DNA from 2 places in the Methylococcus sp. EFPC2 genome. Region 1 is predicted to be linked to the other one. Evidence: riboswitches for the same ligand, from Rfam matches in the RefSeq annotation. Region 1 holds a riboswitch; the other holds the start of a gene.
What was found. A riboswitch is a leader RNA that binds a small molecule or an ion and turns the genes downstream of it on or off. The one in region 1 is predicted to bind cyclic di-GMP.
Positions count from the first base shown of each region.

Region 2: it holds a riboswitch for cyclic di-GMP, as region 1 does, so the genes downstream of both, JWZ97_RS05050 (LEPR-XLL domain-containing protein) here and JWZ97_RS01335 (S8 family serine peptidase) in region 1, are expected to answer to the same signal.

Region 1 covers NZ_CP070491.1:299,660-307,487, forward strand. The annotation lists gene JWZ97_RS01325 (isoprenylcysteine carboxylmethyltransferase family protein) at 1-157, shown strand, start outside; gene JWZ97_RS01330 (choice-of-anchor N protein) at 265-1,089, opposite strand; gene JWZ97_RS01335 (S8 family serine peptidase) at 1,372-3,129, opposite strand; cyclic di-GMP riboswitch class I at 3,207-3,291, opposite strand; gene JWZ97_RS01340 (helix-turn-helix transcriptional regulator) at 4,003-4,344, shown strand; gene JWZ97_RS01345 (ArsI/CadI family heavy metal resistance metalloenzyme) at 4,386-4,829, shown strand; gene JWZ97_RS01350 (arsenate reductase ArsC) at 4,826-5,314, shown strand; gene arsB (ACR3 family arsenite efflux transporter) at 5,335-6,441, shown strand; gene JWZ97_RS01360 (NUDIX hydrolase) at 6,531-6,965, opposite strand; gene JWZ97_RS01365 (RtcB family protein) at 7,203-7,828, opposite strand, start outside.
Region 2 covers NZ_CP070491.1:1,161,685-1,169,512, reverse strand. The annotation lists gene JWZ97_RS05050 (LEPR-XLL domain-containing protein) at 1-1,617, opposite strand, end outside; cyclic di-GMP riboswitch class I at 1,746-1,931, opposite strand; gene JWZ97_RS05045 (SapC family protein) at 2,238-3,014, shown strand; gene JWZ97_RS05040 (hypothetical protein) at 3,023-3,181, opposite strand; gene JWZ97_RS05035 (FUSC family protein) at 3,253-5,511, opposite strand; gene JWZ97_RS05030 (biotin/lipoyl-binding protein) at 5,560-6,690, opposite strand; gene JWZ97_RS05025 (YtcA family lipoprotein) at 6,719-6,979, opposite strand; gene JWZ97_RS05020 (TolC family protein) at 7,085-7,828, opposite strand, start outside.

The DNA of each region.
Region 1 (7,828 bases):
GACTTTTTCGGACCCGCGGCAATATCTGTTTCTGCTGGTCTGGAACGGGGTCTATTACCTGCGGGCCATCACCGAGGAAAGACACTTGAGGCTGGACCCGGATTACCGCCGCTATTGCGAACGGGTCAAATACCGCTTCATTCCGGGGCTAGTGTGAGTCGGGAAAGGCCGCTGATCAGGGCGAGATCCCTAAGCGGTTTTGTCGATTGGAGCCTTACAAAAAAGCCCCGCTAGTGGCGGGGCTTTTTTACAGGACATTTAGGTTCAGCTCGCTACACGTCGGCTTGAGAAAGCGAGACCCAATAGCCCCGTCCCGAACAGCAGGATGATACCAGGCTCGGGAATCTGGCCGGTTTGGCCGGTAGTTCCGGTTTGGCCGGTTGTCCCGGTTGTCCCGGTCGTTCCGGTCGTTCCGGTCGTTCCGGTCGTTCCGCTAGTACCGCCAGCGTCGTGGGAGAATGGCGCATTTATGTATTTGGCATCATTTTGTTGGGTGAAATAATGATCGTAGAGATCGAAGTGGAACGGCGTGTTTGCTGCGACGCCGCTGATGGCAATGTCATATACATTGATTTGGGCCTTATTGGCATCACCCGCACCAGGCGTCGGGAAACTGGTAATGAAATCGCCTATCGGCGAGTCGGTGAGCGTGAAGTCACCCAGCTTAAACTCCGTCCAGTCGGTCCCTGATCCATAAATGCCATGCGTCGGGAGAGACGAGCCGTCGCCCAGCAATGGGGCGGACCCGTTGGTGACGGTTTGACTGAATACGGCTGCACCGGGGGTCGAGGGATCGGTGAAGCCGCCCAATCCGCCTGTCGTCGACGGCGTCAGCGTAAAGGTTGGAGCCAAGCCATCGGCGTAAGCGATGGAAAGCTTTACGTCGAAAATCGATCCTTTGTTACCAGGACCAGCCACGTTGCCAATCGCCCAAAGACGTAGTGGGCCGCCGTTGAGAACCCAGGTTTCACTACCACCGTCATACGTGGCGCCTTCAAGATAAAGTTGGAGTTCGGGGATAGCCTGCGCGGTCCCGGCGGCAAGTAGGCTGCATGCCAGGAATGCGCTTTTTAAATATTTTGCGTTCATAAATTTTTCCTCGTTAGCATCACGGACGGATCGCAGTAAGAAATATACATAGTCCATGCCATGAATATAAGGCATTGATAGTTATTAATATTTGATGGGCATCATGCGATTTTTGGCAGAAATGTAAAAAATTCTGACAGCCTGCCTGTGTTTGCTAGCGATGGTCCAGCCGACTTAAGGACCATGTGCATGGTCGATAGAAAAGTTCGTGCGATCCGCGTACATGAAAAAAGCCGGCAGAGCCGGCTTTTTTCGGGGGTTAGGTTTAACTTCTAATATCAGCTACTTGAATATCGTCTCGGTCGCCGCGGCTTGATTGCCGGCCGGATCCGTGGCCACCGCCTTAAGCGTGTGGCTGCCCTTGGCCACATTTCGGGTATTCCAGGTGTAGCTCATGCTTCCGCTTGTAACAGTGCTCTTCAGGGCGCCATCGATATACAGCTTGAGCGAAGCTACCACGACGTTGTCTTGTCCTATGACCGAGATCGTGACCTTGGTCCCAACATTGCTGTTGTTCGCGGGAGAGACGAATGTCACGGTAGGCGGCGTGGTATCGGCGACATTGGCGACGTTGTCCACCGTCACAGTCACGCCGCTGGAAACGCCTTGGTTGTTTTGGGCGTCGTAGGCCTTGGCGGTGAGCGTGGCATTACCGTCTGCAACCAGGCTAGAATCCCAGGTGAACTGATAGGGCGCGACAGTATCGGTTCCGACCAGCTGGCTGCCGGCGTAGAGCGCTACTTGCGCGACGCCCACGTTGTCGGCGGCGTTGACGTCTACGCTCACCAAGCCTTTTACGGTCGTGCCGGCCGTCGGCGAGAAGACGCTGACACTGGGCGCCTGGGTATCCGTGGCCTGGGTCTGCGACGCCAACTGTACGGCTTTCGCCGCATTGACCCGGCCCCAGCCAAAGTAGGGGTAAAAATCCGTACCGGCGATATCGTCCCCCGAAACTTCCAACACCTTTTCGACCTGATCGGGGGTGAGGGCCGGATTGGCAGACTTGATTAGTGCGACTACGCCCGCGACGGTCGGTGCGGAGAAGGACGTGCCGTACCATTGCCCGTAGCCGCCGCCCGGACTGGTTGTCCAAATGTAATTGCCAGGGGCCGCCACGTCGATATAGCTACCGTAGTTCGACCAACTGGCCTTGGTGTCGTTGGTATCGGTCGCGGAAACACTGATGATATAAGGGTTATCGGCATAGCCGGGATCGGTGCTGCCGTTTCCGGCAGAAACGACTACGAGGCCCCCCTTGCCGCGCATGTATTGGGCGGCCGAGGTGACTGTAGACACCTGATTGACTTCGTAACTGATATTGGCCACGTCGGCACCGTTGTCAGCGGCCCAGGTGAGGCCCTTGGCGATGTCGCTGTAGTAGGCGAATCCGTCGGCACTGTTAGTGATTCGGATCGGCAGGAGCTTGACGTTCCATGCAACAGAGGTAACACCGGTGCTGTTGTTGCTAGCCGCGCCAACCGTGCCGGCGACGGCCGTGCCGTGCCCTCGGGTGTCCGAGGTGTCTCCGTTGTTGCTCACCACATTCCAGCCGGGAAGCAATTGGCCGGCCAGATCGGGGTGCGTCGCTTCCACGCCGCTATCCAGAATAGCGACGGTGACGTTCGCCCCTCTGCTAGCATCCCACGCCGTGGGCGCTTGAATCTTGGCCAGGTGCCAAGCGTTCGGGAACTTCGGGTCGTTTGGGGTCGTTTGGTTAGGACCAATTAATCCGTCCAGCTCTGCGAACTTTACATGAGGGTTCTTCGATAAGGCCTTGACGATGGCCGCCTCCGCTTTGGCCGGTACTTCCACGACATGCACGTCGAGTTGCGGTAAGCGACCTTGTGAGCGTGCGCCGTGTTTGCTCAAGATAGCGTCGAACTCGCCATCCGGTAGACCCGCACGCGGCTGGACCAGGATGCGGCCTTCCGCCCATTTGTCCGGGGCCGCGTCCGCCGTGGTGGCGAACGCAAGCCCTAGTATCGCGGAGACCGCGGCGGCAAGGCAGACGGAAATGGGTTGGTTGGTTCTAGAGTTCATGGTCATATCCTCTCTGCGTTGAATTTTTGGGAAATCCGGCGTATCGCACAGAGGGACCGCAATGCTTGCGGTGGATCGCTGGCAATCCCGCTGTCGTAGGATTTCTCCCGTAGACCGGTAACTTTGCGTCGCCACCTTTCGGTGGTTTTGCCTTTTTCAGGTCATCAATCCCCTCGGTCGCCGGTTATCCATTCCGGTGCGGGGGGATGTCTGGTTCCTTTGGTGGGGAAGATTAATGGGGCTGTGAAACGGGCATTGTGACGTGGCTCTCAAAGCGACGAACTTTTCAAGGCGCACGATGCCTGCTCCGGCTTCTGTCGGCGATGTCATTGTATTGAGCAATTATTTCTCTTGATGTCAGAGATAGCCTTGCCGTGCGCCTCGCCCGGACTGACTCCGTAGGCGGGCCGCGCGTTGGGGTACGTAAAATCCTGATTACATTAGCATATGGCGTGCCAAGTGTTCTATCGTTGCCAGGCCACTGCCGAGTTTCGTAAGGAAATCTATGGGGTCTAGGAGGAATAGCTGGGCGTGACGTGGGGCCATCAAGCCTCCCCATGCAGGAACACCGGACGCAAGAAGACAATATCGCTCCAGTTCCGTCGGGCTCAGGCGACAGTGTCGTTCGGAATACCAAAACACATGACGGAGCCGGGCGCCGAACTGCGCTCAGGGAAAACCGTTGGGGCCAGCGTTGGCCTGCCAACAGGCTGCGGCGATTTGAGGAAGTCCTAAGTGCCTGGGCCTACACGGTCGTCTTTAACTCACAGGTGTGAGCGCAGATCGTCCGATTCAGCACCTCGGCTGTTCCGCAAGCCGGCGACTCCATTCTTCCGGCTTGCATCCTTCAAACATTTCGATAATCATTGAAACATGGAAAACAAATCCGCCGTCACCGCCCTCGCAGCACTTGCCCAGGAATCCCGGCTGGCTGTCTTCCGTTTACTGGTGCAGGCCGGCCCGGAAGGTTTGTCCGCCGGTAAAATCGGCGAAGCGCTGGGTATCGCGCCGTCTTCCTTGTCATTCCATATGAAGGAACTGACTCACGCTGGGCTCGTTTCCTCCCGCCAGGAAAGCCGCTACGTCATTTACACTGCGAATTTTCACGCCATGAATGAGCTGATCGGTTTCCTCACCGAGAACTGCTGCAACGGCGCTCCTTGCGCGCCCGGCGCGCTTGCTGACTGCACGCGGTGCGACGAGCCCGTCACCTGATCGACTACCCAATTCACCTCACTCGAAACGGAGTACCCGTCATGAAGAGATTCCACGTACACATCGCGGTCGACGATCTCGCTGAAAACATCCGCTTCTACAGCGCAATGTTTCAGGCCGAACCCGCGGTGCGCGAAGCCGATTACGCCAAATGGATGCTGGACGATCCGCGCGTCAATTTCGCTATCTCCACGCGGGGTCGCAAGCGCGGGCTGGACCATCTGGGGTTGCAGGTCGAGTCCGACGACGAGCTGGAAGCGGTGCAACGCGGTCTGGCTGCTGCCGCCTTGCCTGTCGAGGAACAGAAACAGAGCGCCTGCTGCTATGCCAAGTCGGACAAGTATTGGTCCGTCGATCCTCAGGGCATCGCCTGGGAGGCCTTCCATACGCTGGATCGCATTCCGATGTTCGGCGCGGACAACGTGATTCGGATCGATCCGGCTACCGCCTGTTGTCCCCCATCCAGTCCCAAGGCCCCGGCATGACGCGCACACCCCTGAACGTCCTGGTGCTCTGCACCGGCAACTCCTGTCGCAGCATCCTGGGCGAAGCGCTCATCAACCATCTCGGTGCCGGCCGATTGCGGGCGTCCAGCGCCGGCAGTCATCCCGTCGGCAAGGTCAACGAAAACGCCTTGGCGACTCTGGCTCGTCACGGGTTGTCGACCGAGGGCTATGCCAGCCAGTCCTGGGACGAATTCGAAGGCACGCTCTTCGACATCCTCGTCACCGTCTGCGATGCGGCGGCGGGGGAGGCTTGCCCGGTCTATCTGGGAGCGGCGGTGCGCGGCCATTGGGGCCTGCCCGATCCGGCCCATGTGACGGGGAGCCGCGAAGTCGTCGAAGCCGCTTTCGAGGCGACTTACGTGGCGCTGGAAAAACGCATCCGGGCGTTGTTGGCATTGCCGCTGGAAAGTCTATCCAAGGCCGAACTGGCCGAAGCATTGGATCGTATTGGCGCCGAATCCTAAGAGGAACGGGGAACAAGATCATGAACAAACAGGCATTGCGCGATAGCACGCCTAAATCCTGGCCGGCCGTCTGCGAGCCCAAGCGCTTGAGCGTGTTCGACCGCTACCTCACCGTCTGGGTGGCTCTGTGCATGGTGGTCGGCGTGGCTGTGGGCAAGGCCTTGCCCGAACCGGTCGCCGCGTTGAGGGCGATGGAGGTCTCGCACATCAACCTGCCCATTGCCGTGCTGATCTGGCTGATGATCTATCCCATGATGCTGAAGGTCGACTTCGGCTCAGTTCTCAATGTGGGCCGCAATCCCAAGGGATTGCTGATTACCCTGTTCGTCAACTGGCTGGTTAAGCCTTTTGGTATGGCGCTGCTGGGCTGGCTTTTTTTCAAACATATCTTCGCGCCCTGGATAGGCACGGCCGATGCCGATCAATACACGGCCGGCGTCATCATCCTGGCCGCTGCGCCCTGCACCGCCATGGTATTCGTGTGGAGCTATCTCACCGACGGCGATCCCGCCTATACCCTGGTACAGGTGGCGGTGAACGACCTCATCATGCTGGCGGTGTTCGCGCCCATCGTGAAATTTCTGGTTTCCGGCGCGTCGGGGCTGGAAGTGCCGTTCGACGTGCTGCTCTACTCGGTAATCGCGTTCATCGTCATCCCGCTCACCGCCGGCGTGCTGACCCGCAAACTGTTGATGAACCTGAAAGGCAATGCTTGGCTGGAACGAGTCTTCCTGCCGCGCCTGCATCCTGTCGCCATCTCCGCGCTGCTGCTGACCCTGGTGCTGATTTTCGCCTTCCAGGCCGACAATCTCACCGGCCGATTGCTGCACGTGGCGCTCATCGCCGTCCCCATCCTGATCCAGGTGTATTTCAATTCCTCGCTGGTCTACGGCCTGATGCGGCTGTTCAAGGTGAACTACGCCGTCGCCGCGCCGGGCGCCTTGATCGGCGCGAGCAACTTCTTCGAACTGGCGGTGGCCACCGCCATCGCACTGTTCGGACCGGAATCCGGCGCCGCCCTGGCGACCGTGGTCGGCGTGCTGGTCGAAGTGCCGGTGATGCTGACCGTGTGCTCGGTATGCAACCGAACGCGGGGATGGTTTAAGGAGGCCGAGCCGGCGCACTGATCCCTGTGTGGCCGTCGGCCCAGGTATGCCGGCAGCTTGCGCGCAGGATCATGGGCCGACCGCGCTGTACGGCCCATGCTCGAACCCGGCTAGCGCAACGGCGCCGGCTGCCCGCTCAAACGGAACCGCCGGTAATCGTCGAGCACCAGGGCATGATCGAAGGCCAAAGGCTGATGGAACTCGTCCAGCGACACCACGCAAACATGCTTGGCATCGTCGTCGGCTTTGGGTACGCCCGTCGCGCGCGCCACGTAGACGGCGGTGACGGTATGGCCGCGGGGATCGCGGCGCGGGTCGGAATACAGGCCCAGCAAGGCGATGAGCCGCACGTCCAGGCCGGTTTCTTCCTTGGCCTCGCGGATGGCCGCTTGCTCCACCGTTTCGCCGACATCGACGAAACCGCCCGGTATCGCCCAGCCCAGCGGCGGGAATGCCCGTTCGATGAGCACGATGGGGGAGCCGGGCCTATCGGTCAGTTCGATGATGGCGTCGGCGGCCAGGCTAGGGGTGATCGGTCTGCTCATAGGCTTGTTGCGGAATGTGTGCCGTCTGCTCTGCGGGCGTCGTGGGCTGCAACCTTGGCGGATTCCAGCAGTCGGCTTGGTGAGTTGAAATAACCTGGGGCGTGCCCGGTCGGCGGAAAAGGCCGCAGGAACTGGGGGCCGTTAGGGCTAAGCCTAACATAAGGCGGGGCCTTGGCCGATTGGCGACCGGGCCCCGGCGGCCCGAAGCCGCGCGCCGGTCTCGTCATGGCGCCCCGCTTAGCCTTTGATGCAGACCACCGGCACCAGCTTCGCCACCAGGCGGGCGAGGCCCGCCCGATCCGCCGCCCTCACCACCGCGTTCACGTCCTTGTAGGCGCCGGGCGCTTCCTCGGCCACCCCGCGCTGGGAAGGACTGCGGACCAGGATGCCGCGTGCCGCCAGATCGTCGATGACCTTGCGACCTTGCCAGGTACGAGTGGCCTGATGCCGGCTCATGGCGCGCCCGGCGCCGTGACAGGCCGAGGCGAACGACCGCATCTCGCCGGTGGCCTCGCCGGCCAGGATGTAGGAGGCCGTGCCCATGGAGCCGCCGATCAGCACCGGTTGGCCGGTGTTCTGGAAGATAGGCGGAAGTTCGGGATGTCCGGGACCGAAAGCCCGCGTCGCTCCCTTGCGGTGCACGTAGAGCCGGCGGCGCCGGCCATCGACCCGATGTTCCTCCAGCTTGCAGGTGTTGTGCGAGACGTCGTAGAGCAGGTCGAGCCGGGCTTCCGGCAAAACCTCGGCGAACACCTTCCTCGCCAGATGGGTGATGATCTGCCGGTTGGCCAGCGCGCAGTTGATGCCGGCGCGCATCGCGCCCAGATAGCTCTGGCCGACATCGGAGTTTATCGGCGCGCAAG
Region 2 (7,828 bases), 860 kb from region 1:
CGAGACGGTAGCCGACTTCGACTGCACGCTGACCAGGGTTATGGGCAAAATCGCCGTCTGACTGGTCTTCTGGGCGGATACACTGATCTCCGCGCCCTTGATGAGCGCGCCCGCGGCGACCGTGATGCTCACGTCCGGCGTCGGGATGACGTCGATGGGCAAGGCGCCGGAGAGATCCTTGACCTCGACGGCCAGGCTGATGTCGCCGGCCAGATAAGTGCTGCCGACATCGACCTCGGCGAGTAATTGGGCATTGGCCCCGACGGATATAGCTTGGGCGGAAAAGTCGATCTTGCCCGAATCGCCTGCGGTATGACCGCCGGCATTGACGTTGCGGGTCGAGACCACGGCGTCGCCGTTCACCGTAATGGTTTCGGCAGCCGCGGTCAGATTGTGCCCTTCCAGGTCGATGTTGCCGGCAAACTTGATTTCGTCCGACCCATCCAGAAACCACGCATCGCTCTCGTAGCCGCCGTAGGCGTATACGTCGGCACCCACATCCAGATCGCGCACCGTCAGGGTATCGTTACCCAGGCCCAGGTAAACCTTGTAAACCTGGGCGCTATCGACCACGGCCCATGAGCGGGAATCGTCCGCCTTCCTGATCTCAAGCTGGCTGGCATCCTTCCTGTCCAGCACGAGATCATCATTTCCAAGACTGGCGACGAATACCTGGGTATTGGCATCCCCGACCCAAAAGCCGTTGAACGTGTCCAGCAAGTTCCTGATCTCGCTGATCGTTTGATCGGCTATGGCGCTGATGCCCGCGGCGGCGTCTGCCGCCCAGCCCTCCACCTGGGCGAAAAACTCGCTCACACCGCCGAACTCGTCCTGGAGTATGACCAGGGGATCGATATCGAGGCTGGAGTAGGTGAGCGTCTGGGTACCGTTGAGCAGCACGCTGCCGCTGTCCGGGCTGGTGGGACTGTAATCTACCGAGCTGTAGCCGTTGAGCGTGAGTGTATCCGTGCCTGCGCCGCCCGCAATGTCCAGCCCCCCGGCCCAGCCATTGATCGTGAAGGCGTTGTCGCCGCTGTCACCTTCCAGCTTGGCACTCTCGAATCCGCCGATCCCGAAGGCATCGCCACCTACGGTGAGGGAAGCGGCCGAGAGCGTTAAATCGGCGCCCGTCTGCGATGGTGGCGCCTTGGCGACCAGGCTGTCGTTGCCGCCGCCTGACAGGTTGATGCCGAGGGACGGCAGACTGAGGGCGTCCAAGGCGGTTCCCAGGCTGGCGATATCCAGCGTCAGGGTATCGTTACCTCCCGTGCCCGTGATCGTAACTCCGCCGCTGGCCGCGTCTGCCACCAGGTCACTGGAAATGACATTGTTGGCGGCATCGACCAGTTGGAAATTGGTGCCGGCCGCATCCAGGGTCAACGTCAATTCGCTCGCCGCTCCCTGACCGGCGCCGTAAGACAAGTCCGCCGACAACAACACGCGCGGCTCCAGCGTTTCGAACAGGAAAGACCTCGGCTCGGCTGCGCCCGTTGGACGCACTATCTTGGGGCCACCCCCTCCCAAAACAGACTTGGCTTTATCCCACCAGCGCAAAACCGGCTTCTGACTCTTGCGATGGGCGAGGTCTTTCTTGATCTGCTCGAATGGGTAGGCCATGGCTGGATACTCCTGTAAGAGCACTCGGGGCCGCTCATGTCGTCAGCGGAACTCGACGTGTTCTTGGCTTTCGAAAACGGAAGTCGGCGGGCACAAAAAAAGCCTGGCTGCTTCCCTCCACATATAGAGGTGGCAACCCGGCTTTCTTAATCCGCACGGAGGATACAAGATCGGCACGACTCCGAAGCGGATCGAGTGGCGACTATCAAACGCCTCGTTCCAGTTCGGCCACAGCGCGTTCTTCTTCGTCCCATTGCGTGGTAAGACCCGTGGCTTTCCGTCCCTGCCTCACGACAGGTTTGGCGAACGCTCCGAAATAGCCAAGGACAAAACCGCACACGCGAACCTGCCTGCATCCGATGTCCCCGTCCCCTGGCATGGCGAAAGAAAAACTTCCTACTCCGGCGCTGTGTAATGGCACCATAAGCAACCCCCGTTTGCAAGAATTCTTATCACTCGGTTTTGTCCCTTGAGCCGAAGTTTTCCTGCCCGATTTGCGCCCACGGAAACCCCGAATTCCGCCCGCCTTGCCTGGCTGGCCGCAGCTTTTCGTGCTAGGTTTCCACGCGCTCGGCTCCCTCCGCCCCGTTCAAGCTCTCATCCTCGAGGAACAATCGCTTATGGCTACGCAATTGCTGATATACGAAACCGCCGTTCCGGTCACCCAGACAAGACACGGGCAGTGGTCCGTAGACACAGCGGGCGGTTTCGCTTTCTGCCGCAAGGTGAACTCGGTGCCGCTGATGACGGTCGAGTTTCCTCGCACCGCGGCCGAATATCCCATCGTTTTTGCCGGCAATGGAGAACACGTGATGCCTGCCGTGATCCTCGGGCTGCGGGCCGGCGAGAACCTATTCCTGACCGAGCAAGGCGGCTGGGATGGCAAATACATCCCGGCCTTCGTGCGCCGCTATCCCTTCGTCTTCTCGAGCAGCAGCGACGGCACCACGTTTTCCCTGTGCATCGACGAGGCCTATGCGGGCTGCAATCAGGAAGGCCGAGGACAGCAGTTGTTCGACGACAACGGCAAGCCGACGAACTATGTGCAGGATGTGCTTCGCTTCCTTCAGGGGTATCAGGCCGAATTCCAGCGCACCCAGACGTTTTGCAAGAAACTCAAAGAACTGAACTTGCTCGAACCGATGCAGGCCCAGATCACTCTGGATTCAGGGCAGATCGTATCCCTCACCGGTTTCCTGGGCGTGAACAAGGACAGGCTGAAGGCACTCTCGGGCGACACCCTAGCCGATCTGGCGCAAGCCGACGAATTGGAGTGGGTGTTCCTGCATCTTCTATCCTTGCAGCATTTCGAAAGCCTGAAGGAACGCCTCGCCGGCACGGCCACCGGCGAAGCGCTGTCGGTCAAGAAAAAAGGCAACGGCGCATCGGGCGCGTAAGCGCTGCGTCATGAACGATGCGTTAAGCCGTTGTTGATGTAGTCGTAACGCGTCTGCGCGAAATCCAACTTGGCGCGATGCAGATTGCGCGGGGTGGCGAGCACGTCGACCACGGTGCGGGTCCCACCCGCAAGCCCTCCTCCGCCGCGACCCGCGGGATGTCTCATCTTGGCGGCAAACCTGCCGTTGGGGCACCTCAGTATGGATATCGGGTGAGCATTGCACAGTGAGCGCCGGCTTATGCTGAGAAGGTCTCCACGCCATGTCCGGATGGCGACGCATCACCGCCCGGATCGGGCCGAGGATGGAGGCCGCTTATAAGCGCTTCCAGCTCATCGATATAGTCCAGAAGTATTTTGTTGAGGTCGATGCAAGCGAGGATGGATTTTCGGGTTTCCCAGTCGACGGCCGGGTCGGCCGTGAGTTGGCGAGCCGAATTTTCGAGTGCGCTCAGCAATGGCCTGCCGTCGGGTGGTGGCGCGGCGGGGTGCTCGCACACGTGCTGCGCCAGGGAGAGCAGCCGCTCGCAGCAGGCGTTGTCGAGCCCCCGTTGCTGTTCCAGAAGCACTTCCGTCCGGGACCGGAAATTCCGTTCCCGATAATAATGGTGGCGCGCCTGCGTCACTCGCGCGACGCCGTGCACGGCGCCTATGATCAAATCCAGCGCGAGGATGCGCGCGGCGGCGTCCGGCCGGCCGGTGCCCGGTTCTAAGGCGGCGTGCTCCCGCAAACCCGCGGCTTTTTGCAGTTCGCCGTCTATGGCGCGCATCAGGTCGGGGTCCGAGCGGGTGTTGCCGACCCCCGCTGCGTCGAGCATGACGAAACGGCTCAGCATGCGCAGGCTAATGGCGAGGCGGTTCATCGCCAATTGCTCGGAGCGTTGCGGCCAGAGAGCATAATCGATGACGCCGATGATGATGATGCCGATGAGGATGCCGAACACACGGTCCCAGGCGATGTCCAGGTTGATCGCCGGCCCGTAGCCGGGCAGCACCGCGTTGGCGAACGAGAAACCGATTTGCGTGCCCACATAGGCGATGCGGGGGCTGCCCGATCCCACCCAGGCGGCGAGCCAGCACACCGGGGCGATGGCCAGCATGAAGCCGGCGACCGTTTCCAGCGCCGGTTGCAGCACGATGATGAACACGTAGGCCAGCAGGCCGCCCAATGTGGCGCCCAGGATGCGCAATAGCGAGATGCGGTAACTGGCACCCAGGCTCGGTTGAGCGACGATCACGCAGGTCAGAATGGCGGTGGCGATTTCCGGCCAATGCAGGGCCTGGACCAGAAACAGGCTGATCACGACGGCCATCGCGTACTTCATGCCGTAATGCAGCGAATCGATGTTGTCGAGCCAATAGTCCTTCCGCACATAGGTGCGCCAAAACGCCGTTGCGCCGGCCGGCTCGGTCGTCGGACTGGAAATCTCAAGCGGCGACACGGGGCCGTATACGCCGGCCAGGGTTTTCCGGATCCTCAGCGCGGCGTCGTCCAGCCGGTGCAGAAAATGGGCGACCGGCGGGTCCGTATCGATGGGGGACCGGCCGTCTTCGGCCGGTCTTAGATCCGATAGGGCCGGCGGCTGGCGGGCAGCCAGAAAATCCGCGCGCAAGGCCCGGCATTCGGCCAGGTTGGTCTGCAGCCTCGCAAATTCGCTGCCGCTGAAACGGCGCCGGGCATCCGTCCGGGCCATGAGGCGCGTCAAGGCCGCGGTGTTGTTGAACCAGGTGTCCACCTCCGCGATAAGGTCCACCCATTCCAAATGCTTGAGCCTCAGTTCCGGATGGGCCAGTTCGGCGTTAGTGAGCAGGTGGAAATGGCGGGACACGGCGCCGGGATAAGGCCGCTCGCCGCTGTCCGCTCTTGTCTCCGAATCCGCGCCCCGTTCCACCAGGCTTTCCAGCATGCGGATGATGGCCTCGAAGCGCTGGGCGATATGCGCGTGCAGCACGGCCAAGGGATCCTGGCGCCACAGCACCAGGTGGGCCAGCACGGCGGTGCCGTAGGTCAACAGCACCAGGGTCGGGAACAGCCACAAGGCGCCGTAGACGTTCTGCACCGGCTGCTCCGGCTTGAACAGCACCACGGCGACATAAAGCACGGCGGCGATGGCCGGAGTACCGTTGACCCGCGCGTAGAAGAGCAGCAGCGTGATCAGCGTGAACGACCAGGGCACCAGGAACCAGGGCTGGTCGCCCCATAAACCGAGGCTGACGACGCTGAGCCCGATGGCGAGGAGCACCAGTTTTACCAATTGCAGCGCGGTGAGCAGGGTCATCGTGTAGTCGGTCATGGCCGCGCCGAGCATCATCACGAAGGCGAAACTCAAAGCCACCGTGGCCGGCGGGCGCAGGGTGACGCTGACCAGGCTGATGACCATCAGGATGACGAACAGGCGGACCGTCAGGATTCGGCGCGCGGGCGTCCAGCGCAGCTCGGCGCGCAGGAATTCCGCAGGCGGCAGGCCCAGCCAAAACTTGTTCCACAAATCCCGCATGGCTCAATCCGCGCCTGGGATGGTGACTCGGGTGGCTGGCTCAGACATTCACGGCCGTTGCCTGGGGTCGGCAGCGGGTTCGCCCGCAAACCCCAGGACGGTGGTGAACGCTGTCATGCCCATGCGGAAGGGATACTGCGGGTCGCGCTCCAGCAGCTTGATGCGCACCGGGAAGCGGGAGGCCAGCACCACCCAGTTCAGCGTCCTTTCCACGGTCGGCAGCGAACCCTGCTCCTTGATGTTGTCTGGATAGTTGGCCCAACTGATGCCCTGCACTTCGCCGCGGAAACGCTTGCCCGGATAGGGGGCGAGAAACACGTCCACCGCCATGCCCGGCTTGATGTCCCGCAGATAGGTTTCCTTGTAATCGGCGATCACGTACCAGGTCCGGTCGTCGACCAGCGCGAACAGTTTCTGCCCGGGCTGCACGTATTGTCCGACCGAGATGTTCAAGTTGGTCACATAGGCATCGAAGGGCGCGTAAACCGAGCAGTATTCCACATCCAGTTCGGCACTCTGCACCTCGGCGCGGGCGGCTTCGATCTTGGCATAGACGTCGCCGAACTGCGCCAGCTTGGCCTCCTCCTGCAGATGTTCCTTGTGGGCGAAGTCGACACCCATGGTCGCCGCGCGCTGCCGGGCCAGCGCGTCTTTGACCGCCGCCGCCGAGGCATCCCGTGCCGCCGTCGCCTCGTTGACCTTGTTGGCGGTGACGAATTCTTGCTTTAGCAGCGGCTGGATGCGTTGCAGATAGCTTTGGTCGTACTCCGCCTTGGCCTTCATCCGGGCGATTTCCGCGTCGGCGGCGGCCTGTTCGTGCTCTGCCTGTTTCACCTTGGCGTGGCTGGCCTCGATGGACGCGTGGTCGGCCTCCACCTCCTTCTCGGCCAGCTGCAGCCTGGCCCTGGCCCGGGCGAGGGCCGCCTGATAAGGGCGCGGGTCGATGACGTAGAGCAGCTCGCCCTTTTTGACCCACTGGTTGTCGGCGACATGCAGTTCGCTGATGCGGCCGCTGACGTGCTGGGGCATGATGTCCACGATATTGGCCCGTACCATGGCGTCGTTGGTGCGGGGGTGCGCGATGTTTTCATTCCACACCACAAGCCCTGTCAGAACGGCGCCGAGAGCGATGGCTCCCCCGAGCAGACGGCCTAACAGGATTTTCGTTTGTTCATTCATCGCCGCTTGCCAAGGTCGTTCGGAGGGGCTATTGGGCATAACCGATCAGCCAGGTGCTGAACGTCAGCAAGGCCCACAGGCAGGTATAAACGATCACGGGGTGGCCCAGATACGGGTCTATCCGGATTGTCGTGAAAACCAGGGACATCGCGGTCGTCAGCACCATGCCGGATACGATGCAAACGATCCAGGGCGGCCAGAACGAACCCTGTATGGTCAACAGGGGGTCGCAGGCACTGAGCAGGAAAGTCTGCAGGGCCAGGAGGCCGAAAAGGGCGAGCCGTTTCATGATCATGGGTATCCGAAGGGCTGAAAACGTCGCTGAAATGATGGCAGGTCTCGGCGCGAGGCCCGCAAGGCCGGAATCCGCGCGGCGCAGCCTGTCGCTCCGCGCCTATTGCCTGTCGTTTGAGTCGCCGGATGCATAAACCAGCGCCGCCGCGGCCTGCAGCAAGGCCGTGCGGCTTTCGATTTCGGTGTCGCGAGCACTGCTCAGGTTACGCTCCGCGGTCAGCAGTTCGATGACGGTGGAAAGCCCGTTCGCATAGCTTGCCTTGAGGGCATAGTAGGACTGCTCCGCGGCCTGCAACAGGGCGATGGCGAATTCGCGCTTGCGCAAGGCGGTTTTGACATCGGCATAGCTTTTCCACACGTCCTTGATGATCTGCAATTGCAGCGCGTCGAACTCCGCCTGAGCCTCCCCGCGTTTGGCCGTGGCTTGGCGGACGGCGTTGGTGCTGGCCCAGCCCTCGAACAGATTCCACTCGAAGCTGATGCCGGCCCCATAGTCCAGATAGCCCGCCCGAATGTTATTGGGCAAAGGCGCCGGGCCGGAGAGGTATTGGTAGTCGAAAATGGTCGAACCGGCCTTGGCATTCAGCGACACGGTGGGCCAGAACGCCGCCTCCGCTTTCCTGATTTCCGCTTCCCTGGCCCTAAGTTCCGCCAGGCGGGCGGACAGGTCGGGGCGCTGGCTCAGGGCCTGGTCGATCAGGCCGTCGGCGGTGGGCTCTATGGTTTCCGGCAGGGGTAGCGCTTCTATCCTTGCCACTTTCAGCTCGATGTCGGGCGTGATGCCCAAGCTCTCCGCCAATTCCGCACGACTATGCGACAGTTTACCCCGCGCCGCCTGCAGTTC